DNA from 4 places in the Pseudomonas sp. AN-1 genome. Region 4 is predicted to be linked to each of the others. Evidence: predicted binding sites of a transcription regulator. Region 4 holds the regulator's gene; each other region holds the start of a gene.
The links. Region 4 encodes sigma-54, which starts transcription at its own class of promoters, with help from an activator protein. Its sites were predicted from a motif close to ANTGGCATNNANNTTGCTNT; they were not measured.
Positions count from the first base shown of each region.

Region 1: SK095_RS09590 (ammonium transporter) is a predicted target of sigma-54. The motif match lies at 2,878-2,897, and genes of this name have one in related genera.
Region 2: SK095_RS02080 (CmpA/NrtA family ABC transporter substrate-binding protein) is a predicted target of sigma-54. The motif match lies at 1,369-1,388, and genes of this name have one in related genera.
Region 3: nirB (nitrite reductase large subunit NirB) is a predicted target of sigma-54. The motif match lies at 2,742-2,761, and genes of this name have one in related genera.

Region 1 covers NZ_CP139195.1:2,076,965-2,082,688, forward strand. Annotated here, with positions in the region: gene SK095_RS09585 (cation:proton antiporter) at 1-1,352, shown strand, start outside; gene SK095_RS09590 (ammonium transporter) at 1,411-2,619, opposite strand; partial or broken gene SK095_RS09595 (EAL domain-containing protein) at 3,145-4,302, shown strand; gene SK095_RS09600 (deoxyguanosinetriphosphate triphosphohydrolase) at 4,395-5,724, shown strand, end outside.
Region 2 covers NZ_CP139195.1:440,730-446,453, reverse strand. Annotated here, with positions in the region: gene alaC (alanine transaminase) at 1-101, shown strand, start outside; gene SK095_RS02085 (1-phosphofructokinase family hexose kinase) at 149-1,075, opposite strand; gene SK095_RS02080 (CmpA/NrtA family ABC transporter substrate-binding protein) at 1,527-2,900, shown strand; gene SK095_RS02075 (ABC transporter permease) at 2,960-3,952, shown strand; gene SK095_RS02070 (ABC transporter ATP-binding protein) at 3,963-4,757, shown strand; gene SK095_RS02065 (cytochrome C) at 4,878-5,360, shown strand.
Region 3 covers NZ_CP139195.1:422,382-428,105, forward strand. Annotated here, with positions in the region: gene nirD (nitrite reductase small subunit NirD) at 1-25, opposite strand, end outside; gene nirB (nitrite reductase large subunit NirB) at 142-2,592, opposite strand; gene SK095_RS02005 (TIGR03364 family FAD-dependent oxidoreductase) at 2,872-4,011, opposite strand; gene SK095_RS02010 (putative 2-aminoethylphosphonate ABC transporter substrate-binding protein) at 4,022-5,035, opposite strand; gene SK095_RS02015 (putative 2-aminoethylphosphonate ABC transporter permease subunit) at 5,056-5,724, opposite strand, start outside.
Region 4 covers NZ_CP139195.1:4,134,116-4,139,839, reverse strand. Annotated here, with positions in the region: gene lptC (LPS export ABC transporter periplasmic protein LptC) at 1-502, shown strand, start outside; gene lptA (lipopolysaccharide transport periplasmic protein LptA) at 489-1,034, shown strand; gene lptB (LPS export ABC transporter ATP-binding protein) at 1,031-1,756, shown strand; gene SK095_RS19380 (RNA polymerase factor sigma-54) at 1,950-3,440, shown strand; gene hpf (ribosome hibernation-promoting factor, HPF/YfiA family) at 3,510-3,818, shown strand; gene ptsN (PTS IIA-like nitrogen regulatory protein PtsN) at 3,829-4,293, shown strand; gene rapZ (RNase adapter RapZ) at 4,297-5,154, shown strand; gene SK095_RS19360 (HPr family phosphocarrier protein) at 5,174-5,446, shown strand; gene pmbA (metalloprotease PmbA) at 5,501-5,724, opposite strand, start outside.

The DNA of each region.
Region 1 (5,724 bases), 2.1 Mb from region 4:
ACGAGGTGGCGCAGGCCAACGCCGCCGAGCTGTTCGTGCTGCTGGCGCTGGTCATCGTGCTGCTCACCGCCTGGCTGACCCACCTGCTCGGCCTGTCCATGGCCCTCGGCGCCTTCCTCGCCGGCATGCTGCTCGGCGAGAGCCACTACCGCCACCAGATCGAGGCCGACATCCGCCCGTTCCGCGACGTGCTGCTCGGCCTGTTCTTCGTCAGCGTCGGCATGCTGATCGACGTCGGCCTGTTCGCCAGCCACGGCCTGGTGATCCTCGGCATGACCGTGCTGCTGCTGGCGCTCAAGGGCGCGCTGGTCACCCTGCTGGTGCGCCTGCGCGGCGGCAGCAACGAGAGCGCCTGGCGCAGCGGCCTGGCGCTGGCCCAGGGCGGCGAGTTCTGCTTCGCCCTGGTGGCCCAGGCGCAGCAGGCCAGGCTGGTCGACGGCGAGCTGGCCGGGCTGATCCTCGCCGCCACCTTCTGCTCGATGGCGGTCACTCCGCTGCTGCTGCGCGCGGCGCCGCAGTTGGCCGCCCGCCTCGGCCGGCAGCCGGATGCCGAGGCGCGCGCCGAGGACATCGCCGGCGCCTGCGCCGAGCACGAGGGCCACGTGCTGATCTGCGGCTTCGGCCGGGTCGGCCAGTCGATCGGCCGCTTCCTGCGCCGCGAGGGCATCCCCTTCGTCGCCCTCGACAACGACCCGATCCGCGTGCAGGAGGCGGCGGCCGGCGAGCACCACGTGCACTTCGGCGACGCGCGCCGCGGCGAGCTGCTGGAGGCCCTCGGCCTGAGCCGCGCACGCCTGCTGGTGGTGGCCGCCGACAACCCCCAGCACGCCCTGGCCACGGTCAAGGCGGCGCGGGCGCTGTCGGCCGAGCTGCCGATCCTGGTGCGCACCCGCGACGACAGCTTCCTGGCCAGCCTGCTGGAGGCCGGCGCCAGCGAGGTGGTGCCGGAGGTGCTGGAGTCGAGCCTGATGCTCGCCTCCCACGCGCTGGTCATGCTCGGCCTGCCCGAGCGCCGGGTGCAGGCGCACATGGACGAGGTGCGCCGCGATCGCTACCACCTGCTGCACGGCTTCTACCACGGCGCCAGCGCCAACCTGCTCGACCAGCAGGGCCGCCCGCGCGTGCTGCTGCACGCGGTCAACCTCAGCCAGGACGCCTACGCCTGCGGCCGCAGCCTGGCCGAGCTGAAGCTGAGCGGGCTGGGCGTGGAACTGCAGGGCGTGCGCCGCGAGGGCGACGAGCTGGAGCTGAGCGACAACCTGCCGCTGCGCGAAGGCGACGCGCTGCTGCTCGCCGGCCCGCTGGAGTGCATCGAGCGCGCCGAGGCGCGTCTGCTGGCCGGCACCCAGTAACCGGCCCGCAAACGCAGAAGCCCGCTCGAAAGCGGGCTTCTGCGTTTCTGGCGCGGGGCTATTCGTGGTTGGTGGCGCCGATCTTGTGGATCGACAGGTCGGCGCCGTAGTACTCCTCCTCGGCGCTCAGGCGGATGCCCAGGCTGGCCTTGAGCAGGCCGTACACCGCGAAGCCGCCGCCCAGCGCCACCAGGATGCCGAGCAGCGAGCCGATCAGCTGGCTGGCCAGGCTGACCCCGCCGAGGCCGCCCAGCGCGCTCTGGCCGAAGATGCCGCAGGCGATGCCGCCCCAGATGCCGCACAAGCCGTGCAGCGGCCAGACGCCGAGCACGTCGTCGATCTTCCAGCGGTTCTGGGTGGCGGTGAAGGCCCAGACGAACAGCGCGCCGGCCACGCCGCCGGTGATCAGCGCGCCGATCGGGTGCATCAGGTCGGAGCCGGCGCACACCGCCACCAGGCCGGCCAGCGGGCCGTTGTGCAGGAAGCCGGGATCGTTGCGGCCGACCAGCAGCGCCGCCAGGGTACCGCCGACCATGGCCAGCAGCGAGTTGACCGCCACCAGGCCGCTGACCCCCTGCAGGGTCTGCGCGCTCATCACGTTGAAGCCGAACCAGCCGACGATGAGGATCCACGAGCCGAGGGCGAGGAACGGGATGTTCGAGGGCGCGAAGGCCACCAGCCGGCCGTCGCGATAGCGGCCGTTGCGGTGGCCGAGCAGCAGCACCGCCGCCAGCGCCAGCCAGCCGCCGACCGCGTGCACCACCACCGAGCCGGCGAAGTCGTGGAAGGCGGCGCCGAAGCGCTCGGTGAGCCAGGCCTGCAGGCCGAGGTTGCCGTTCCAGATCAGCCCCTCGAAGAACGGGTAGACCACGGCGACGATCAGCGCCGTGGCGCACAGCTGCGGGCCGAAGCGGGAGCGCTCGGCGATGCCGCCGGAGATGATCGCCGGGATCGCCGCGGCGAAGGTCAGCAGGAAGAAGAACTTCACCAGCGCGTAGCCGTTCTCGGCGGTCAGCGCGCCGGCCGGCTCGAGGAAGCTCACTCCGTAGGCCAGCCAGTAGCCGACGAAGAAGTAGGCCAGGCAGGACACGGCGAAGTCGGCGAGGATCTTCGACAGGGCGTTGACCTGGTTCTTCTGCCGCACGGTGCCGACCTCGAGGAAGGCGAAACCGGCGTGCATGGCCAGCACCATGACCGCGCCGAGCAGGATGAACAGGGTGTTGGAGCCATGGACCAGGCTCGCTACGGCAGTATCAAGATTTTCCATCGGCGCGACGCGCTCCTCCGGTAGGCAGGGAAGCACCAAAGCGGGTCACTGATGACCATCGGCGCACCACGGACAGGCGTGCACCACCTTGCGAACCGCTTGTCTTGATCGCCACACCCTTGGGCAAAATCCGCCCTGGTGCCGCGATCGGGGTAGCTTCTTGTTATGAATCAGTGGCTTGGACGTGTGTGGCAACGTCCTGTCGACCTTCGCGCCAGATCCGCCAACGGGCAGGCGCAGACGCACACGCCGCTGAGCCAAGCAAGAGCCATGCCGTCGCGCACCAGCCACAGGCAGCACTGCTGCAAAAGCGTGCACGCCAAGGCGGCCGGCGACGCCGGACGCACCCGGCCCTGCCCCTGCCTCGACCAGCATAGCCCGCCACCGCCCCGCGGCTGTGCAGGGCTGCGCCGCGGCGCCGCACGCCCGCGCACGACCATGCTCCAGCACGGTGCATGCGCAAACCTGGCCGCATTCTTGCTAGACAGCCGCCCACCGCCCCTGCGGGCACTGCTGGAGCCTGACGTGTTCGCCGGCCAACCCTTCGCCGTGTTCCAACCCTTCGTCGATACCGCCACCGGCCTGATCGCCGGCGTCGAGGCACTCGCCCGCCTGCGCGACGCCGACGGCCAGCTGCACTCGGCCGGCGCGCTGTTCGCCGACCCGGCCAGCGACCAGGCCGACCTGCTGCGGCTCGACCGCCAGGTGCGCGAGCACGCCCTCGACCAGCTGCGCCACGCGCCGGCGGACTGGTTCCTCAGCCTGAACATCTCGCCGCGCTGGATCAGTTGCCTGAGCCCCGGCCAGGCGCTGCCGAGCCTGTGCCAGCTGGAGCGCTACCGCATCGACCCGCGACGCATCGTCTTCGAGATCACCGAGCTGGACGGCGACATCCCCTGCCTGCTGCAGGCCGTGCGCCAGTACCGCCAGGCCGGCGCGCGCATCGCCGTGGACGACTTCGGCGCCGGCTATTCGCAGCTCGACCGGGTGCTGGCCCTGCAGCCGGACATCCTCAAGCTGGACATGCGCCTGTTCCAGGACGCCGCCCGCGGCGGCCCCGGCTGCGAGCTGGTCAAGGCGCTGGCGCAGATGGCCGAGAAGACCGGCTGCCGGATCATCGCCGAGGGGGTGGAGACCGAGGACGAGCTGCACTTCGCCCTCGAGTGCGGCGCCCGCTACGTGCAGGGCTTCCTGTTCGCCGCCGGCAAGCCCGGCTTCTTCGCCGCCGACGCCTTCGCCGCGCGCTTCGCCGAGGTGCGCGACCACTACGTGCAGCTCAAGCTGGCCGAGCGCGCGCGGCTGATCGAGCTGCGCCGCCAGCTCGGCGAGCTGCTGGAGCACCTGCGCCCCTGGGCGGAGCAGCGGGGGCCGGCGGCCGCCCTGCCGGCACCCGGGCATCCCTGGCTGCTGCGTATCTACCAGTGCGACCGCAGCGGCGAACAGATCACTCCCAACTGCGAGTGGCGCGGCGGCGCCTGGCACGAGGAACCCGTCTACCTGCGCCACAACTGGTCGTGGCGCCCCTGGTTCCACCAGTTGCTGGCCGAGGGCCTCGACGAACAGCGCCTGACCCTGTCACCGACCTACCGCGACGCCACCAGCAACCAGTACTGCCTGACCGCCGGCCGCTGCATCGACCAGGGTCGCCGCCTGCTGCTGGTCGACATCGACGCCGGCGCCCTGGCCTCCCCGCCTCCCCCCGCTACCCCGGCGGGGCTTGCCGGCCACTGCCGCAAGCCGCAAGCTGGAGCCTTTGCGACTGCTGAGGACTCCCCTTGGACTGGCACACCCTGCTTACCCGCGAACGTCTGGGCAAACCCGTGCAGAGCTCCGAGGAGCTCGGCCGCAGCGCCTTCCACAAGGACCACGACCGCATCATCTTCTCCGGCGCCTTCCGCCGCCTCGGGCGCAAGACCCAGGTGCACCCGGTCTCCAGCAACGACCACATCCACACCCGCCTGACCCACAGCCTGGAGGTGGCCTGCGTCGGCCGCTCGCTGGGCATGCGCGTCGGCGAGATGCTGCGCGACGCCCTGCCGATCTGGTGCGACCCCGGTGACCTGGGGGTGATCGTGCAGTCGGCCTGCCTGGCCCACGACATCGGCAATCCGCCGTTCGGCCACTCCGGCGAGGACGCCATCCGCCACTGGTTCCAGCTCGCCGACGAGCGCGGCTGGCTGGACGCCCTGAGCCAAGCCGAGCGCGCCGACTTCCTCGGCTTCGAGGGCAACGCCCAGGGCCTGCGGGTACTGACCCAGCTGGAGTACCACCAGTTCGACGGCGGCACCCGGCTGACCTACGCCACCCTCGGCACCTACCTGAAGTACCCGTGGAGCGCCCGCCACGCCGACGCCCAGGGCTACAAGAAGCACAAGTTCGGCTGCTACCAGAGCGAGCTGCCGCTGCTCGAGCAGATCGCCCGCAAGCTGCAGCTGCCACAGCTCGAGCCCGAGCGCTGGGCGCGCCATCCGCTGGTCTACCTGATGGAGGCGGCCGACGACATCTGCTACGGCCTGATCGACCTCGAGGACGGCCTGGAGATGGACCTGCTCGACTATCCCGAGGTCGAGGCGCTGCTGCTCGACCTGGTCGGCGACGACCTGCCGGAAACCTACCGCCAGCTCGGCCCCAGGGATTCGCGCCGGCGCAAGCTGGCGATCCTGCGCGGCAAGGCCATCGAGCACCTGACCAATGCCGCGGCGCGGGCCTTCGTCGCCCAGCACGACGCGCTGCTCGCCGGCAGCCTGGAGGGCGACCTGGTCGAGCACATGCACGGCCCGGCCAAGCAGTGCGTGCTGCGCGCCAAGGCGCTGGCGCGGCAGAAGATCTTCCAGGACAAGCGCAAGACCCTGCACGAGATCGGCGCCTACACCACCCTGGAGATCCTCCTCAATGCCTTCTGCGGCGCGGTGCTGGAGCAACACGGCGGGCGCACGCCGTCGTTCAAGAACCGGCGCATCCTCGACCTGCTCGGCAACAACGCGCCCGATCCGCACCGCCCGCTGTACCAGGCCTACCTGCGGGTGATCGACTTCATCGCCGGGATGACCGACAGCTACGCCACCGAGATGGCCCGCGAGATGACCGGCCGCTCCAGCCCGGTCT
Region 2 (5,724 bases), 920 kb from region 4:
ACCTCGACCGCACCCGCCAAGCGATCCGCGGCATCAAGGCGATGTTCCGCGCCGAAGGCCTGCTGCCTCCGAAGGCGGCCAAGGGCGATAGCGCCGGTTGAGCCTCCAGCCGCGAGGAAAACCGCCCAGGCGGTTTTCCTCGCTTGTCTCACCCCTTCCCGTGCAACCGCTGCACATCCTCCGCCCGGCACAGCTCTGTGCCGGGGCGCAGGATGGTCGCCGAGCCGGCGGCGATGCCGTAGCGCACCGCATCCGTCAGGCTCCAGCCGCGACTCAGGGCCAGCACCATGGCGCCGACCATGCTGTCGCCGGCACCCACCGCGCTGCACACCGGCACGTCCAGCGGCGCGAAGCGCTCGATGCCCTCCTTGCTGGCCAGCACCGCCCCCTCGCCACCCAGCGACAGCACTATGACCTCCGCCACGCCGCGCCCGATCAGCTCGCGCAGCGCCGCTTCCTGCGCCGCCGCGCCCTCCACCTTGCCGCCCATCAGGGTGGCCAGCTCGCTGAGGCTCGGCTTGAGCAGGTGGATGCCGCCGCGTCCGGCGGCGTAGGCGAGCGCCTCGCCCGAGCAGTCGAGCACCAGCCGCGCCTTGATGCGCCGCGCCAGCGCGGCCACTGCGTCGAAGTAAGCCAGCGCCACGCCGGGCGGGAAGCTGCCGCTGAGGACGATGAACTCTGGCGCGGGATCGAGCGCGGCGATGGCGTCCAGGCAGGCCTGCTGTTCGGCCGCCGACAGTTCCGGGCCCGGCAGCACGAAGCGGAACTGCCGGCCGGTGGCGGTCTCGTCGACGGTGAAGCTCTCGCGGGTATCGCCGGCGATCGGCACGCGCAGCTGCGGCAGCGCCAGAGCGGCGAGGATGCGCTCGAGCATGTCGCCGAACGGCCCGCCGGCCGGATAGACCGCCACGACGTCGCCGCCGAGCTCGGCGACCACCCGCGCCACGTTGATGCCGCCGCCGCCCGGATCGTAGCGCGGCAGGCTGCAACGCAGCTTGCGGGTCGGCTCGACCTGGGTGGTGCTGGTGGACAGGTCCATCGCCGGGTTGAGGGTCAGGGTGGCAATGCGCGGCATCGTGGGGCTCCAGACTGGCCCGCCGGACAGCGGGATACCGGGTTCGTGTTGCCCCTATTGTGCCCCAAGGCTGCGCCACGGGCGGCGCAAAAGGCCACACGGGGCGCCCTGCGATGAAGCAGGCGGGCTCGCCTGCTGCACAGCCCTGGCTCACCCCGCACCCATCTTGCGTACCGGCCAGCTGCAGCGCACCGCCCGCCTGCGGCTGCAAGCCATTGATTTACTGGGCTCTCGCCTCGCTCGCAGGGCGAACTGCAGGGGCGTCAGCGGCCCGCTGCGGGTGCGCCAGCAAAACTGGCAAGCCCCTTGCAAAGGTGATTGCACATCCGTCTTCGGATCGCCAACGGCGGTGATCGGGACGAACTGACAAAGACGTCAAAAGCCAGCTGATCCCTGCAGGATCGGCGCGCTTGCGACGTCTTTTTTCGTTTCTGACCTTTGGGAAATCGCCATGCACATTCGCAGTCACCGTCGTTTCGTCAAGCATGCCCTGGCCGCCGCCGCCCTGCTGCTCGCCCCGCTGGCCAGCTCCGTCGCCCTGGCCGCCGATCCAGAGAAGGAAGAGCTCAAGCTCGGCTTCATCAAGCTCACCGACATGGCGCCGTTGGCCATCGCCTACGAGAAGGGCTACTTCGAGGACGAAGGCCTGTACGTCACCCTCGAGGCGCAGGCCAACTGGAAGGTGCTGCTCGACCGGGTGATCACCGGCGAACTGGACGGTGCGCACATGCTGGCCGGCCAGCCGCTGGGCGCCACCATCGGCTTCGGCACCAAGGCCGAGGTGGTCACCGCCTTCTCCATGGACCTCAACGGCAACGGCATCACCGTCTCCAACGCCGTGTGGGAGGAAATGAAAAAGCACGTGCCGATGCAGGACGGCAAGCCGGTCCACCCGATCAAGGCCGACGCGCTCAAGCCGGTGATCGAGCAGTACAAGGCCCAGGGCAAGCCGTTCAACCTCGGCATGGTGTTCCCGGTGTCCACCCACAACTACGAGCTGCGCTACTGGCTGGCCGCCGGCGGCATCAACCCCGGCTACTACGCCCCGGCCAAGGGCGACATCACCGGCACCCTCAGCGCCGACGCCCTGCTCTCGGTGACCCCGCCGCCGCAGATGCCGGCCACCCTCGAGGCCGGCACCATCAGCGGCTACAGCGTGGGCGAGCCGTGGAACCAGCAGGCGGTATTCAAGGGCATCGGCGTGCCGGTGATCACCGACTACGAGATCTGGAAGAACAACCCGGAGAAGGTCCTCGGCGTGTCCAAGGCCTGGGCCGACGCCAACCCGGAAACCCACAAGCGCCTGGTCAAGGCGCTGATCCGCGCCGCCATGTGGCTGGACGAGAACGACAACGCCAACCGCGCCGAGGCGGTGCAGATCCTCGCTCGCCCCGAGTACGTCGGCGCCGACGCCAAGGTGATCGCCAACTCGATGACCGGCACCTTCGAGTACGAGAAGGGCGACAAGCGCGAAGTCCCGGACTTCAACGTGTTCTTCCGCTACAACGCCACCTACCCCTACTACTCCGACGCCATCTGGTACCTGACCCAGATGCGCCGCTGGGGCCAGATCGGCGAGAACCAGCCGGACAGCTGGTACTTCGAGACCGCCCGGAAGGTCTACCAGCCGCAGACCTACCAGGCGGCCGCCGCCGAACTGGTCGCCGAGGGCAAGGCCAAGGCCTCCGACTTCCCGCCGGCCGGCGAGGAAGGCTTCCGCGCGCCGAGCAGCGACTTCATCGACGGCCTCACCTATGACGGGCGCCAGCCGAACGCGTACATCGAGCAGTTCAAGATCGGCCTTAAGGCCGACTCCGCGCTGTGATGCCCGATCCGTCCCGGGAGCCGGCCACGCCGGCTCCCCTCAGCCCCGAGGACCAGACGATGAGCAATCCCGCCGTCGCCAAACCGATCAAGGACACCATCAAGTCCGCCCACAAGGCCGCGCTGATCCAGCGCTGGATGCCCGCCCTGCTGCTGCCCGCCGCCGGCATCCTGGCCTTCCTGCTGTTCTGGCAGGTCGTCGCCGGCAGCATCGACACCAGCCTGGGCAAGTTCCCCGGCCCGACTCAGGTGGTCGGCCAGTTCACCAGCCTGGTACAGGAGCATGTCGCCGAGCAGCGCAAGGCCGACGACTTCTACGCCCGCCAGGAAGCGCGCAACGCCGAGCGCCTGGCCAAGGACCCCGAGGCCAAGGTGACCGTGCGCCCGTACACCGGCAAGCCGACCTTCTTCAAGCAGATCCTCACCAGCCTGTACACGGTGATGACCGGCTTCGCCCTCGCCTCGCTGCTGGCCATCCCGCTGGGCATCGTCTGCGGCCTGAGCAAGCCGATCTACAGCGCCATCAACCCGCTGATCCAGGTGTTCAAGCCGGTGTCGCCGCTGGCCTGGCTGCCATTGGTGACCATGGTGGTCAGCGCCGTCTACACCAGCGCCGATCCGCTGCTGGCCAAGTCCTTCGTCACCTCGGCCTTCACCGTGGCGCTGTGCTGCCTGTGGCCGACGGTGATCAACACCACGGTCGGCGTCGCCAACCTGGACAAGGACCTGCTCAACGTCAGCCGCGTGCTCAGCCTGTCGCCGCTCGAACACGTGCGCCGCATCGTGCTGCCCGCCGCCATCCCGATGATCTTCACCGGCCTGCGCCTGTCGCTGGCCACCGGCTGGATGGTGCTGATCGCCGCCGAGATGCTGGCGCAGAACCCGGGCCTCGGCAAATTCATCTGGGACGAGTTCCAGAACGGCAGCTCCAACTCCCTCGGCCGCATCATGGTCGCCGTGCTGACCATCGGCCTGATCGGCTTCGTCCTCGACCGTCTCATGCTCGGCCTGCAACGCCGCGTCAGCTGGGACAAGAACGCCGACCTGCGCTAAGGAGATCGTCATGAGCAACGCACACCTCGAACTGACCGGCGTCGGCATCAGCTTCCCCACCGACAAGGGCCTGTTCTGCGCCCTGCAGGGCGTCAACCTGAAGATCGCCAAGGGCGAGTTCGTCTCGCTGATCGGCCACTCCGGCTGCGGCAAGTCCACCGTGCTCAACATCGTCGCCGGCCTCTACCAGGCCAGCACCGGCGGGGTGATCCTCGACGGCAAGGAGGTCAACGCCCCCGGCCCGGAGCGCGCGGTGGTGTTCCAGAACCACAGCCTGCTGCCCTGGCTGACCTGCTACCAGAACATCGAACTGGCCGTGCAGCAGGTGTTCAGGGGCAAGAAGGGCAAGGCGGAAATGCGCGAGTGGATCGAGTACAACCTCGACCTGGTGCACATGACCCACGCGCGCGACAAGCGCCCCAGCGAGATTTCCGGCGGCATGAAGCAGCGCATCGGCATCGGCCGCGCGCTGGCCATGCAGCCCAAGGTGCTGCTGATGGACGAGCCGTTCGGCGCCCTCGACGCCCTGACCCGCGCCCACCTGCAGGACTCGCTGATGGAGATCCACGCCGACCTCGGCAACACGGTGATCATGATCACCCACGACGTCGACGAGGCCGTGCTGCTCTCCGACCGCATCGTGATGATGAGCAACGGCCCGGCGGCCACCGTCGGCGACATCCTCGACGTCGACCTGGCCCGCCCGCGCGAGCGCATGGCCCTGGCCCACGATCCGCGCTACCACGAGTACCGCGCCGCGGTGCTGGAGTTCCTCTACCAGCGCCAGAAGCGCCCGGCCGCCTGACACCCGTCCTGCCGCATGCGCCTGGCCGCAACCGCTGATCGGCCAGGCGCATGCAAGGGCGGCTGGTCGATGGCATCGCGCTATACCTGTTGAAGCGGCCAGCCTCGACAGGAGATCTCCATGCTGCCCTTGCGTACCCTGCTCCCCGTCGCCCTGCTGGCGGCCCTTCCCCTGCTCCCGGCCCAGGCCGACGAGCACCTGATCGAACGCGGCCGCTATCTGGTGCAGATTTCCGGCTGCAACGACTGCCACACCTCCGGCTACCTGATGGCGCCGGGCAAGGTGGCCGAGAGCGACTGGCTCAAGGGCGACAGCCTCGGCTGGTACGGCCCCTGGGGCACCACCTACCCCAGCAACCTGCGCCTGGTGCTGCCCAAGCTCAGCGAGAGCCAGTGGCTGGCGCTGGCGCGAAGCGCCAACTACCGCCCGCCAATGCCCAACCAGACCCTGCACCACATGACCGACGAGGACCTGCGCGCCATCTACCAGCTGGTCAAGCACCTCGGCCCGGCCGGCGAGCCGGCGCCCATGGCGCTGCCGCCCGGCGACACGCCGGAGGGGCCGGTGGTGATGTTCCCCATGCCGCCGGCCGCCAGCAAATAGCCGGCAGCCCGCCGGACGCCCCGTGGCGGCGCACGATGCGCCGCCACGCCCTCTTTTGAATCACGCCCGACTCCTCTGGTGAACCCCAGACGGCCATTTTCCAAGCCCTCGGCACATTGGCACAGCTCTTGCTGAAGCTCTGGCAACGGCAGCCAATGGCGGCTGCCGCACTGACGACAAAGGCGTCGCATCACCCAGCCCCGGCTGGCGTGCTGCGACGCCTTTGTCGTTTCACGCCCCAATGCCCGGGGCGGGCCGCTGCCGCGTGATCCGCGCAGCGGCCCAGTGACCCTTTCCCCCAGCGGTGGCTCTGCCACCAGCGCCCGGCCACAAGCCCGGCGTTATCCGGGGGACTGGCGCGGCC
Region 3 (5,724 bases), 900 kb from region 4:
GGGCGCAGATATCCAGCCAGTTCATGTCGTTTCTCCTCAATCTCGTTCGGTCGCTCGCGGCGGCGGGTGGCAGGTGCCGGTCCTGCCGGTGGGCGTTTTCCTGGACGCCGACCGGCAGGACCCGCCCCTGGCAGGGCGGGGTCAGGCGGGTTCCACCACCTTGACCGGGATGCGCTCGAACTCCTTCTTCAGCGCCGGGGTCTCGATCTGCTGCTTCCACGGGTCCTGCTCGAAGGACAGGGCGAACAGCAGGCGCTGGTGCAGTTCCTTGCGGCGGGCTTCGTCCTCCAGGACGATCTTCTTGATGTGCTCGAGGCCGACGCGGTGCATGTAGTGCACGGTGCGCTCCAGGTAGAAGGCCTCCTCGCGGTACAGCTGCAGGAAGGCCAGGCTGTATTCCATGACCTCCTCGGCGCTCCTGACCTTGACGAAGAACTCGCCGGCCTCGGTCTTGATGCCACCGTTGCCGCCGACGTACAGCTCCCAGCCGGAATCCACGCCGATGATGCCGACGTCCTTGATGCCCGATTCGGCGCAGTTGCGCGGGCAGCCGGAGACCGCCAGCTTGACCTTGTGCGGCGACCACATGCCGAACAGGGCGTGCTCCAGGTCGATGCCCATCTGCGTCGAGTTCTGCGTGCCGAAGCGGCAGAACTCGGAGCCCACGCAGGTCTTCACGGTGCGGATGGACTTGCCGTAGGCGTGGCCGGAAGGCATGTCGAGGTCCTTCCACACCCCCGGCAGGTCTTCCTTCTTCACCCCGAGCAGGTCGATGCGCTGGCCGCCGGTGACCTTGACCATCGGGATCTGGTACTTGTCGGCGACGTCGGCGATGCGGCGCAGCTCGGACGGGTTGGTCACGCCGCCCCACATGCGCGGCACCACCGAGTAGGTGCCGTCCTTCTGGATGTTGGCGTGCGAGCGCTCGTTGATCAGGCGCGACTGCGGATCGTCCTTGGCCTCGCCCGGCCAGGTGGAGATCAGGTAGTAGTTGAGCGCCGGGCGGCAGGTGGCGCAGCCGTTGGGGGTGCGCCACTCCATGAAGGCCATGGTGTCGGCCAGCGAGGTCAGGTGCTGCTCGCGGATGACCTTGCGCACCTGGCCATGGTTGTAGTCGGTGCAGCCGCACACCGGTTTCTCGCTCTTGGGCTTGACGTCGGCGGCGCCGCCGACGGTGTTGATCAGGATCTGCTCGACCAGGCCGGTGCACGAGCCGCAGGAGCTGGCCGCCTTGGTGTGCTTCTTCACCTCGTCGAGGCTGAACAGGCCGTGCTCCTGGATGGCCTTGACGATGCTGCCCTTGCACACGCCGTTGCAGCCGCACACTTCCATGTCGTCAGGCATCGCCGCGGCCTTGTCCTGGCCCTGGTGGCCGGCATCGCCGAGGGCGTTCTCGCCGAACATCAGGTGGTCGCGGATCTCGGCGACGTTGTGGTTCTCGCGGATTTGCCGGAAGTACCAGCTGCCGTCGGCGGTGTCGCCGTACAGGCAGGCGCCGACCAGCACGTCGTCCTTGATCACCAGCTTCTTGTACACGCCGCCGATGGGGTCGGAGAGGGTGATGGTCTCGGTGCCGTCCGCGCCCATGAAGTCGCCGGCGGAGAACAGGTCGATGCCGGTGACCTTGAGCTTGGTCGAGGTCACCGAGCCTTCGTAGCGGGCGAAGCCGAGCTGGGCCAGGTGGTTGGCGCAGACCTTGGCCTGCTCGAACAGCGGGGCGACCAGGCCGTAGGCGATGCCGCGGTGGTTGGCGCACTCGCCGACCGAGTAGATGCGCGGGTCGAAGGTCTGCAGGGTGTCGTCGACCAGGATGCCGCGGTTGCACGGCAGGCCGGCGCGCTCGGCCAGCTCGGTGTTGGGGCGGATGCCGGCGGCCATCACCACCAGGTCGGCGGGGATCACGTCGCCGTTGGCGAACTGGGCGGCGCACACGCGGCCGTCGCCGTCGTCGAGCAGGGCGGCGGTCTGGGTGCTCAGGCGGAACTGGATGCCGCGCGCCTCCAGGGCGCTCTGCAGCAGCTGGCCGGCAGTCCTGTCGAGCTGGCGCTCGAGCAGCCAGTCGCCGAGGTGCACCACGGTGACGTCCATGCCGCGCATCTTCAGACCGTTGGCGGCTTCCAGGCCGAGCAGGCCGCCGCCGATCACCACGGCGTGCCTGTGGGTCTTCGCGGTTTCCATCATGGTCACGGTGTCGGCGATGTCGCGGTAGCCGATCACGCCCTGCAGGTCCTTGCCGGGAATCGGCAGGATGAACGGGTTGGAGCCGGTGGCGATGAGCAGGCGGTCGTAGTGCAGTTCGCTGCCGTCCTCGGCGATCACCTTGTGAGCGTGGCGGTCGATGTCGACCACCTTGCAACCCAGGCGCAGGTCGATGCCGTTGTCCCTGTACCAGTCGAGGTCGTTGAGAATGATCTCCTCGAAGGTCTGTTCGCCGGCCAGTACCGGGGAGAGCAGGATGCGGTTGTAGTTGGGGTGCGGCTCGGCGCCGAACACGGTGATGTCGTACATGTCCGGCGCGAGCTTGAGCAGCTCCTCCAGGGTCCGCACCCCGGCCATGCCATTGCCGACCATCACCAGCTTGAGCTTGTTCATGGTTTCTCTCCCATCGCGGAAACCGACCTGCGAAAACAAAAAAGGCGTCCTGCCGTTGCCAGCAGGACGCCTTTGTCCGGATCCCGAATCGCTCGGGGAGCGCGCCCCTCGCCGTTGAGGGTTACGCTCGATGAATTGTCGAATTCTCTAAAGCAGATAACGTGCCAGATTCTCTGATGCGGCTATTGGTGGAGTTTGCGCCGGGGAGTGCCTAATCGAGCGCATGGATCGGCACCGCTTTGATGCGGCTTGCGTCGTTATGGTGCGTGCCTCCTCCCGTCAGCCGGCCGGCTCGCCGAGCAGCGCCGCAATGGTCCGCTCGCCCAGCGCCGGGCCGACGCTCATGCCGAGGCCCGTATGCATCAGCATGGCGGTGACGCCCTCGGCGGCTTTCGTGACCGAGAACGGCGCCGGTCCGCGCCCGCCGTACACCCCCTGCCAGCGCTCGACCACCCGCAGCGGGGTGGCCAGGGTGTGCTCGGCCAGTTGCAGCAGCAGCCGGTCGACTTCCTCGGCGTTGAACGGCGAGGCGTCCTGGCCGTAGTCGTGGGAGTCGCCGATGATCAGCTCGCCACTCGGCGTCGGGCTGACCAGCAGGTGGATGCCGAAGCGCTCCAGCGCCGGGCACTCGCGGCGGATCTGCTGGCGCACCGCCTCGGCTTCCGGCAGGTCGGCGAAGGCGCCGTAGTGCACGCCGGACAGGCCGGTGAGCACCGCATGCTGCAGGTCCAGCGCCTGCTGCGGGGCGACGCGCAGCATCTGCAGGCGGCAGACCTGCGGCTCCAGCGCGCGCAGCTGCTCGGCGAGCAGGGTCAGGTAGTCGTGACCGGAGCAGACGACGATCTGCCCCGCCTGGAAGCGCCCGGCGGTGGTGTGCAGCAGGCCCGGCTCGACGTCGCGCACCAGGGTGGCGAAATGGAACTCCACGTCGAACTCGCGGGCCAGCCAGGCGGCCAGCGCCGGCAGTGCCTCGCGCGAGTACAGCTGCTGGTCGTCGAAGCCGTGCAGGGCGGCGCGGTGGTGGCGGAAGCGGCCGGCGTAGATGCTGCCCAGCGCCTCGCGGCCGAGCAGCTCGACGCGGTAGCCGTGCTCGCGGGCGCGGCCGGCGCAGAAGGCTTCCAGCAGCCGTTCCTCGGCTTCGCTGCGGGCGAACAGCAGCGAGCCCTCGCGCTTGACCGCGAAGCCCGCGGCCGCGGCCCAGCCGGCCCAGATCGGCCGGCTGGCGCGGGCCAGGTCGAGCATCGGGCCGGGCGCCTGGCCGGTGATCAGGCCCATGCCGAAGTTGCGCACCGAGGCGCCGAGGGCGCGCTCGCTGCGCTCGAACACGCGCACCTTGAGGCCGCGACGGGCGGCGGCATAGGCGTGAGCCAGGCCGAGGATGCCGGCGCCGACGATGGCGATGTCGCAGTGGTTGCTCATGCCGGGCTCCTCACTGCTTCTCGGACTTGCCGTCGTAGCGCTGGCGCCACTCGGCGAGGATGCGCTCGCGCTCCTTCGAGGCCCAGGCGAAGTCGTTGGCGATCAGGCGCTGCTCGTAGTCGGCCGGCAGCTCGCTGATGCGCTGGGCGATGCCCGGCTGGGCCAGCACGGCGAAGTTCTTGCTGTACAGCTGCATGGCCTCCGGACTGGCGGCGAAGTCGGCGAGCTTGCGCGCCGCCTCCCCGGCATCGCTGCCCTTGAGGATGGCGGTGGCCTCCACCTCCCAGCCGAGACCCTCCTTGGGCAGCACGATGTCCAGCGGCGCGCCCTGGCGCTGCAGCTGGATGGCGGGGTACTCGAAGGAGATGCCGATCGGGAACTCGCCGGCGGCGGCCAGCTTGCACGGCTTGGAGCCGGAGTGGGTGTACTGGCCGATGTTGGCGTGCAGCTTGTCCATGAACGCCCAGCCCTGCTGCTCGCCGAAGGTCTGCAGCCAGGCGCTGACGTCCAGGTAGCCGGTGCCGGAGGAGGCCGGGTTGGGCATGACGATCTTGCCCTGGTACACCGGGTCGGTGAGGTCCTCCCAGCGTACCGGCTTGGGCAGGCCCTGCTTTTCGGCCTCGACGTGGTTGAAGCACACGGTGGCGGCCCACACGTCCATGCCGACCCAGCTCGGCGGATTGGCGGCGTCGCGGTACTTGGTATCGATGTTGGCGAGGTTCTGCGGCGCGTAGGCCTCCAGCATGCCCTGCTGGTCGAGGATCGCCAGGCTGGAGGCGGCCAGGCCCCAGACCGCGTCGGCCTGCGGGCGATCCTTCTCGGCCAGCAGCTTGGCGGTGATGATGCCGGTGGAGTCGCGAACCCAGCGGATCTCGATGTCCGGGTGCTTTTTCTCGAAGGCTTCCTTGTAGGCCTTGAGCTGCTCCACCTCGAGGGCGGTGTAGACGGTCAGTTCGGTGGCGGCCTGGGCCTGCAGGCTGAGGCCGGCGGCTACGGCGATGGCGAGGGCGAGACGTTTGAGCATGGTGGTTCTCCGGGAGTGAGTCAGGGATTCGGGTCCTGGCGCCAGGCCTGGCTGCGGCGCAGCAGGCCGCGCGAGGCGGCGGCCAGCAGCAGGGACACGGCGGCGGAAGTGAGCAGGATCAGGGTGGACATGGCGGCAGCGCCGCCGACGTTGCCGGCGTCGTCCATGTTCAGCACGGCGATGGCGGCGAGCATGCTGTCCGGGCTGTAGAGGAAGATCACCGCCGACACCGTGGTCATCGCCGAGACGAACAGGTAGCGGACGATGTCCAGCAGCGCCGGCAGGCATAGCGGCAGGGTGACGCGCAGGTAGTGGCGGAACAGCGGCACGCGCAGTGACAGGGCGGCGGCCTCGAACTCGCCGTCGAGCTGGCGCAGCGCGGTGCTGGCGGTGATCTGCGCGGTGCTCAAAAAATGCGCCACGGTGCACAGGGTGAGCAGCAGCAGGCTGCCGTACAGGCCGCCGAGCGGGTTGCCCGGCAGGTTGAAGAAGAACACGTAGCCGAGGCCGAGCACGAGACCGGGCACCGCCATGGGCACGAAGCACAGCAGGCGCAGGACCTGGGTGAGGGCGTCCTGGCGGGTCTTCTCCAGCAGCCAGGCGCCGGTGAAGATCAGGAAACCGCCGATCAGCGCGCTGGCGGAGGCCATCAGCAGGCTGTTGAAGTACGGCTGCCAGCCGCCGGGCAG
Region 4 (5,724 bases):
CTGGAACATCCGCCCGGAAAGCTTCATGACCCGCAGCGTCTCGGCGCCGGCCGAGGACGCCATCGACTTCTATGCGGAGAACGCCCGCAGCGTGCAGTTCCAGGCCGACGGCGCCCTGCACTACCGCCTGAGCGCCGAGCACCTGGAACACCTGCAGAGCAGCGACGTCACCCGCCTGACCCGCCCGGAACTGCGCCTGTACCGCGGCAGCGCCTACCCCTGGCACGTGCTGAGCGAGCGCGGCGAGGTGTCGCCCGGCGGCGTGCAGGTCGACCTGCTCGACGGCGTGCGCGTGGAGCGCAGCGACGCCAAGGGCCGCCCCATCCTGCTCACCACATCCCGTCTGAGCGTGTTTCCCGAGCGGGAGTACGCCGAGACGTCCCAGCCGGTGCGTATCGAGGCCGCCAACGGCGTGACCACCGCCTCCGGCCTGCAGGCCTATCTCAACGAAAGCCGGATGCTCCTGAAATCCAATGTGCGAGGACAGCATGAGGTTCGCTAACCCCCTTCCCCTCCTCTTCGGTCTGGGCATCCTGCTGGCCGGCGCGCCGGCCTGGTCCCTGCCGAGCGACCGCAACCAGCCGATCCGCGTGCAGGCCGACAGCGCCGAGCTGGACGACGCCCAGGGCGTCGCCGTGTACCGCGGCGGCGTGGTGATCACCCAGGGCAGCCTGAAGATCACCGGCGACACCGTGACCATCACCCAGGACAAGAGCGGCGACATCGAGGTGTTCACCGCGACCGGCAAGCCGGCCTACTACGAGCAGCAGCCGGCCGCCGACAAGCCGCTGGTCAAGGCCTACGGCCTGACCATCCAGTACTTCGCCGCCAACGAGCGCATCGTGCTGATCGACCAGGCCAAGGTGGTCCAGGAAGGCAACACCTTCGAAGGCGAGAAGATCGTCTACGACACCCAGCGCCAGATCGTCAACGCCGGGCGCGCCACCGGCAGCAAGGTGACCACGCCGCGCGCGCGCATCGACATGGTCATCCAGCCGCGCAAGAAGGCCGAGCCGGAGCAGAACACCCCATGAGCACCCTGATCGCCCAGCACCTGGCCAAGAGCTACAAGGGACGCGCCGTGGTGCGCGACGTCAGCCTGTCGATCGACAGCGGGCAGATCGTCGGCCTGCTCGGCCCCAACGGCGCCGGCAAGACCACCTGCTTCTACATGATCGTCGGCCTGGTGCATGCCGACCAGGGTCGCGTGCTGATCGACGAGCAGGACGTCACCCACCTGCCGATGCACGGCCGCGCCCGCGCCGGCATCGGCTACCTGCCGCAGGAGGCGTCGATCTTCCGCAAGCTGACGGTGGCCGACAACATCATGGCCATCCTCGAGACGCGCAAGGACCTCGACCGCGCCGCACGGCGCGAGGCGCTGGAAAGCCTGCTGCAGGAGTTCCACATCAGCCACATCCGCGACAGCCTGGGCATGAGCCTGTCCGGCGGCGAACGCCGCCGGGTGGAGATCGCCCGCGCCCTGGCCAGCGATCCCAAGTTCATCCTCCTCGACGAACCCTTCGCCGGGGTCGACCCGATCTCGGTGGGCGACATCAAGCAGATCATCCACCACCTCAAGGAACGCGGCATCGGCGTGCTGATCACCGATCACAACGTGCGCGAGACCCTGGACATCTGCGAGACCGCCTACATCGTCAATGCCGGCCAGCTGATCGCCGAAGGCGATGCCGAGAGCATCCTCGCCAACCAGCTGGTCAAGGACGTCTACCTGGGCCACGAGTTCCGCCTGTAGGCCGCCGGCAGCGCACCCCGTCCGCGCCCGCCCTCTGCCGGGCGCCCCCACCCGACTGCGCCTTTTCGGGCGACTGTCAAGCCTAGGCAAAGCCGCAAATATCGGGCATATAATTTGCTAACCGCGGCGCCCCGGCGCCCAGCAGTGGACAGCGCGCAGGCGCTGGCAGACCCAAGGTGCCAACTCCCAAGCCATGAAACACTCGCTAGTCCTCAAGATGGGCCAGCAGCTGACGATGACACCGCAGCTGCAACAAGCCATTCGTCTGCTCCAGCTGTCGACCCTCGACCTGCAGCAGGAAATCCAGGAAGCCCTCGACTCCAACCCGATGCTCGAGCGACAGGAAGACGGCGACGACTTCGACAGCAGCGACCCGCTGGCGGAGAGCGAAGGCCCCTCCTCCGGCGCCAGCCACGACAGCACGGTCGCCACCACCGAGCGCGACCCCGACAGTCTCGACGAGGGCCAGTGGGAGGAGCGCATCCCCAGCGAGCTGCCGGTGGATACCGCCTGGGAGGACATCTACCAGACCAGCGCCAGCAGCCTGCCGAGCAGCGAGGACGACGAGTGGGACTTCACCGCCCGCACCTCCTCCGGCGAGAGCCTGCACAGCCACCTGCTCTGGCAGCTCAACCTGGCGCCGATGAGCGACAGCGACCGGCTGATCGCCATGTCGATCATCGACGCCATCAACAACGACGGCTATCTCGAGGAAAGCCTCGAGGAGATCCTCGACTCCCTCGACCCTGAACTGGGCATCGAGCTGGACGAGGTGGAAATGGTCCTGCACCGCGTGCAGCAGTTCGAGCCACTGGGCATCGGCGCACGCGACCTCAGCGAGTGCCTGCTGCTGCAGCTGAAGCAGCTGCCAGCCGACACCCCCTGGCTGGACGAGGCGCGCCGCGTCGCCCGCGACCACCTCGACCTGCTCGGCAGCCGCGACTACGCCCAGCTGATGCGGCGCCTGCGCCTGAAGGAGGACGAGCTGCGCCAGGTGGTCGAGCTGATCCAGCGCCTCAACCCGCGTCCCGGCGCACAGATCGAGGCCGGCGAGGCCGAGTACGTGGTCCCCGACGTGATCGTGCGCAAGGACAACGAGCGCTGGCTGGTCGAGCTCAACCCCGACGCCATGCCGCGCCTGCGGGTCAACCCGCACTATGCCGGCCTGGTACGCCGCGCCGACTCCAGCGCCGACAACACCTACATGCGCAACCAGCTGCAGGAAGCGCGCTGGTTCATCAAGAGCCTGCTCAGCCGCAACGAGACGCTGATGAAGGTCGCCACCCAGATCGTCGAGCAGCAGCGCGGCTTTCTCGAGTACGGCGAGGAGGCGATGAAGCCGCTGGTGCTGCACGACATCGCCGAGGCGGTGGGCATGCACGAGTCGACCATCTCGCGGGTCACCACGCAGAAGTACATGCACACCCCGCGCGGCATCTACGAACTCAAGTACTTTTTCTCCAGCCACGTCAGCACCGCCGAGGGCGGCGAATGCTCGTCGACGGCGATCCGCGCCATCATCAAGAAACTGGTGGCGGCGGAAAACCCGAAAAAGCCATTGAGTGACAGCAAGATCGCTGGTTTACTGGAAGAGCAGGGGATTCAAGTGGCCCGCCGGACCATCGCCAAATACCGGGAGTCCCTCGGCATTGCACCCTCCAGCGAGCGCAAGCGACTGGTGTAGCGTTCGAGCAGCAGAATTCAGGTGGCGGGGAATATCCCGCCAGCAACGTAGGTAATAAGGAGAAGCGGTATGCAAGTCAATATCAGTGGCCAACACCTGGAAGTGACCGACACTCTGCGTGACTACGTCAACGAGAAATTCGAGCGCCTGGCGCGCCATTTCGACAAGATCACCAACGTCCAGGTGATCATGCAGGTGGAGAAACTGAAGCAGAAGATCGAAGCGACCCTGCATATTGCCGGCGGCGAAGTGGTCGCCAACGCCGAGCACGAGGACATGTACGCCGCCATCGACCTGCTGGCCGACAAGCTGGACCGCCAGCTGATCAAGCACAAGGAAAAACAGATCGAACGCGAACAGGGCGCCGCTGCCCGCTGATCATTCCCCGATGATTCGACTAGAGCACATCCTGACCCCCGGCCGTTCCCAGGTGAACGTGCCGGGAGGCAGCAAGAAGCGCGTTCTCGAGCAGATCGCCAACCTCGTAGCCCGGGACATTCCCGGGCTCGACGCACATGACATCTTCGAAAGCCTGGTGGCCCGCGAGAAGCTCGGCTCCACCGGCTTCGGCAATGGCATCGCCATCCCCCACTGCCGCCTGGCCGGCTGCTCGGTGCCGGTCAGCGCCCTGCTGCGCCTGGATGCCCCGGTAGACTTCGACGCCCTCGACGGCGCGCCGGTGGACCTGCTGTTCGTCCTCTTGGTGCCGGAAACCGCCACCGAGGAACACCTCGAGCTGCTGCGCCAGATCGCCGGCCTGCTCGACCGTGCCGACGTGCGAGAGCGCCTGCGCCAGGCCAGGGATGGATTCGACCTCTACCAGGTGGTGCTCGATACCGTGGACGGACGCTGAGCCATGCGCCTGGTGATCGTCAGCGGCCGCTCCGGCTCGGGCAAGAGCACCGCCCTGGCCGTACTTGAGGACAACGGCTTCTACTGCATCGACAACCTGCCCGCCAGCCTGCTGCCCGACCTCGGCGAGCGCGCCCTGCTGCAGACCGAACTGCTGCAGCCCAAGGTCGCGGTGTCCATCGACGCACGCAACCTGCCCAGCCAGCTCCGCCGTTTCCCCGAGCTGCTCGACCAGCTGCGCCAGCGCAACATCCAGTGCGACGTGCTGTACCTGGACGCCGACAACGCCACCCTGCTCAAGCGCTTCTCGGAAACCCGCCGGCGCCACCCGCTGACCAGCGATGAGCGCTCGCTGAGCGAGGCGATCGATGACGAACGCCAGCTGCTGGCGCCGATCGCCGACCTGGCCGACCTGAAGATCGACACCGCCAACCTCAACCTCTACCAGCTCAGCGATACCCTCAAGCTGCGCCTGCTGGACAAGCCGCAGCCGGGCACCGCCTTCCTGATCGAGTCGTTCGGCTTCAAGCGCGGCATGCCGGTGGACGCCGACCTGGTGTTCGACGTGCGCTGCCTGCCCAATCCCTACTGGAAGCCGGACCTGCGCGAGTACAGCGGCCTCGAGGCGGTGGTGCGCGACTACCTGGACGCCCAGCCGGACGTCGAGGAGATGTACCAGGACCTGCTCGCCTACCTCAGCAAGTGGCTGCCGCGCTTCGCCGCCAGCAACCGCGCCTACGTCACCGTGGCCATCGGCTGCACCGGCGGCCACCACCGCTCGGTGTACCTCGCCGAGCGCCTGGGCGCCGCGCTGCGCGACAGCCTGGGCAACCTGCAGATCCGTCACCGCGACCTCAAGTAACCAGGACACTTCCCGCCCGATGCCAGCCTGCGACGTCACCATCATCAACAAGCTCGGCCTGCATGCCCGCGCCGCCGCCAAGTTCGTCGGCGTGGCCGGGCGCTTCCCCTGCCAGGTGCGGGTCGGTCGCTCGGCGGACAGCCTGGTGGACGGCAAGAGCATCATGTCGGTGATGATGCTGGCCGCCGGCAAGGGCACCCCGATCCACCTGCGTACCGAGGGAGAGCAGGAGCAGGAAGCCCTGCAGGCCCTGCTCGAACTGATCAACAACTACTTCGACGAAGGCGAATAGCTCCGCCCCCCCGAGGAACGGGCAGGAAACCTCCTGCCCTCCCCCGCAGCGACCTCAGCTGCCACCCACCGTCATCTTCTCGATCAGCACCGAGCCGCTGCGCACGTTGCCGCGCGTCTCCAGGTCGCTGCCCACCGCCACGATGCCCCTGAACATGTCGCGCAGGTTGCCGGCGACGGTCACCTCCTGCACCGGGAACTGGATCACCCCGTTCTCCACCCAGAAGCCCGCCGCACCGCGCGAGTAGTCGCCGGTGACCAGGTTGAGGCCCTGCCCCA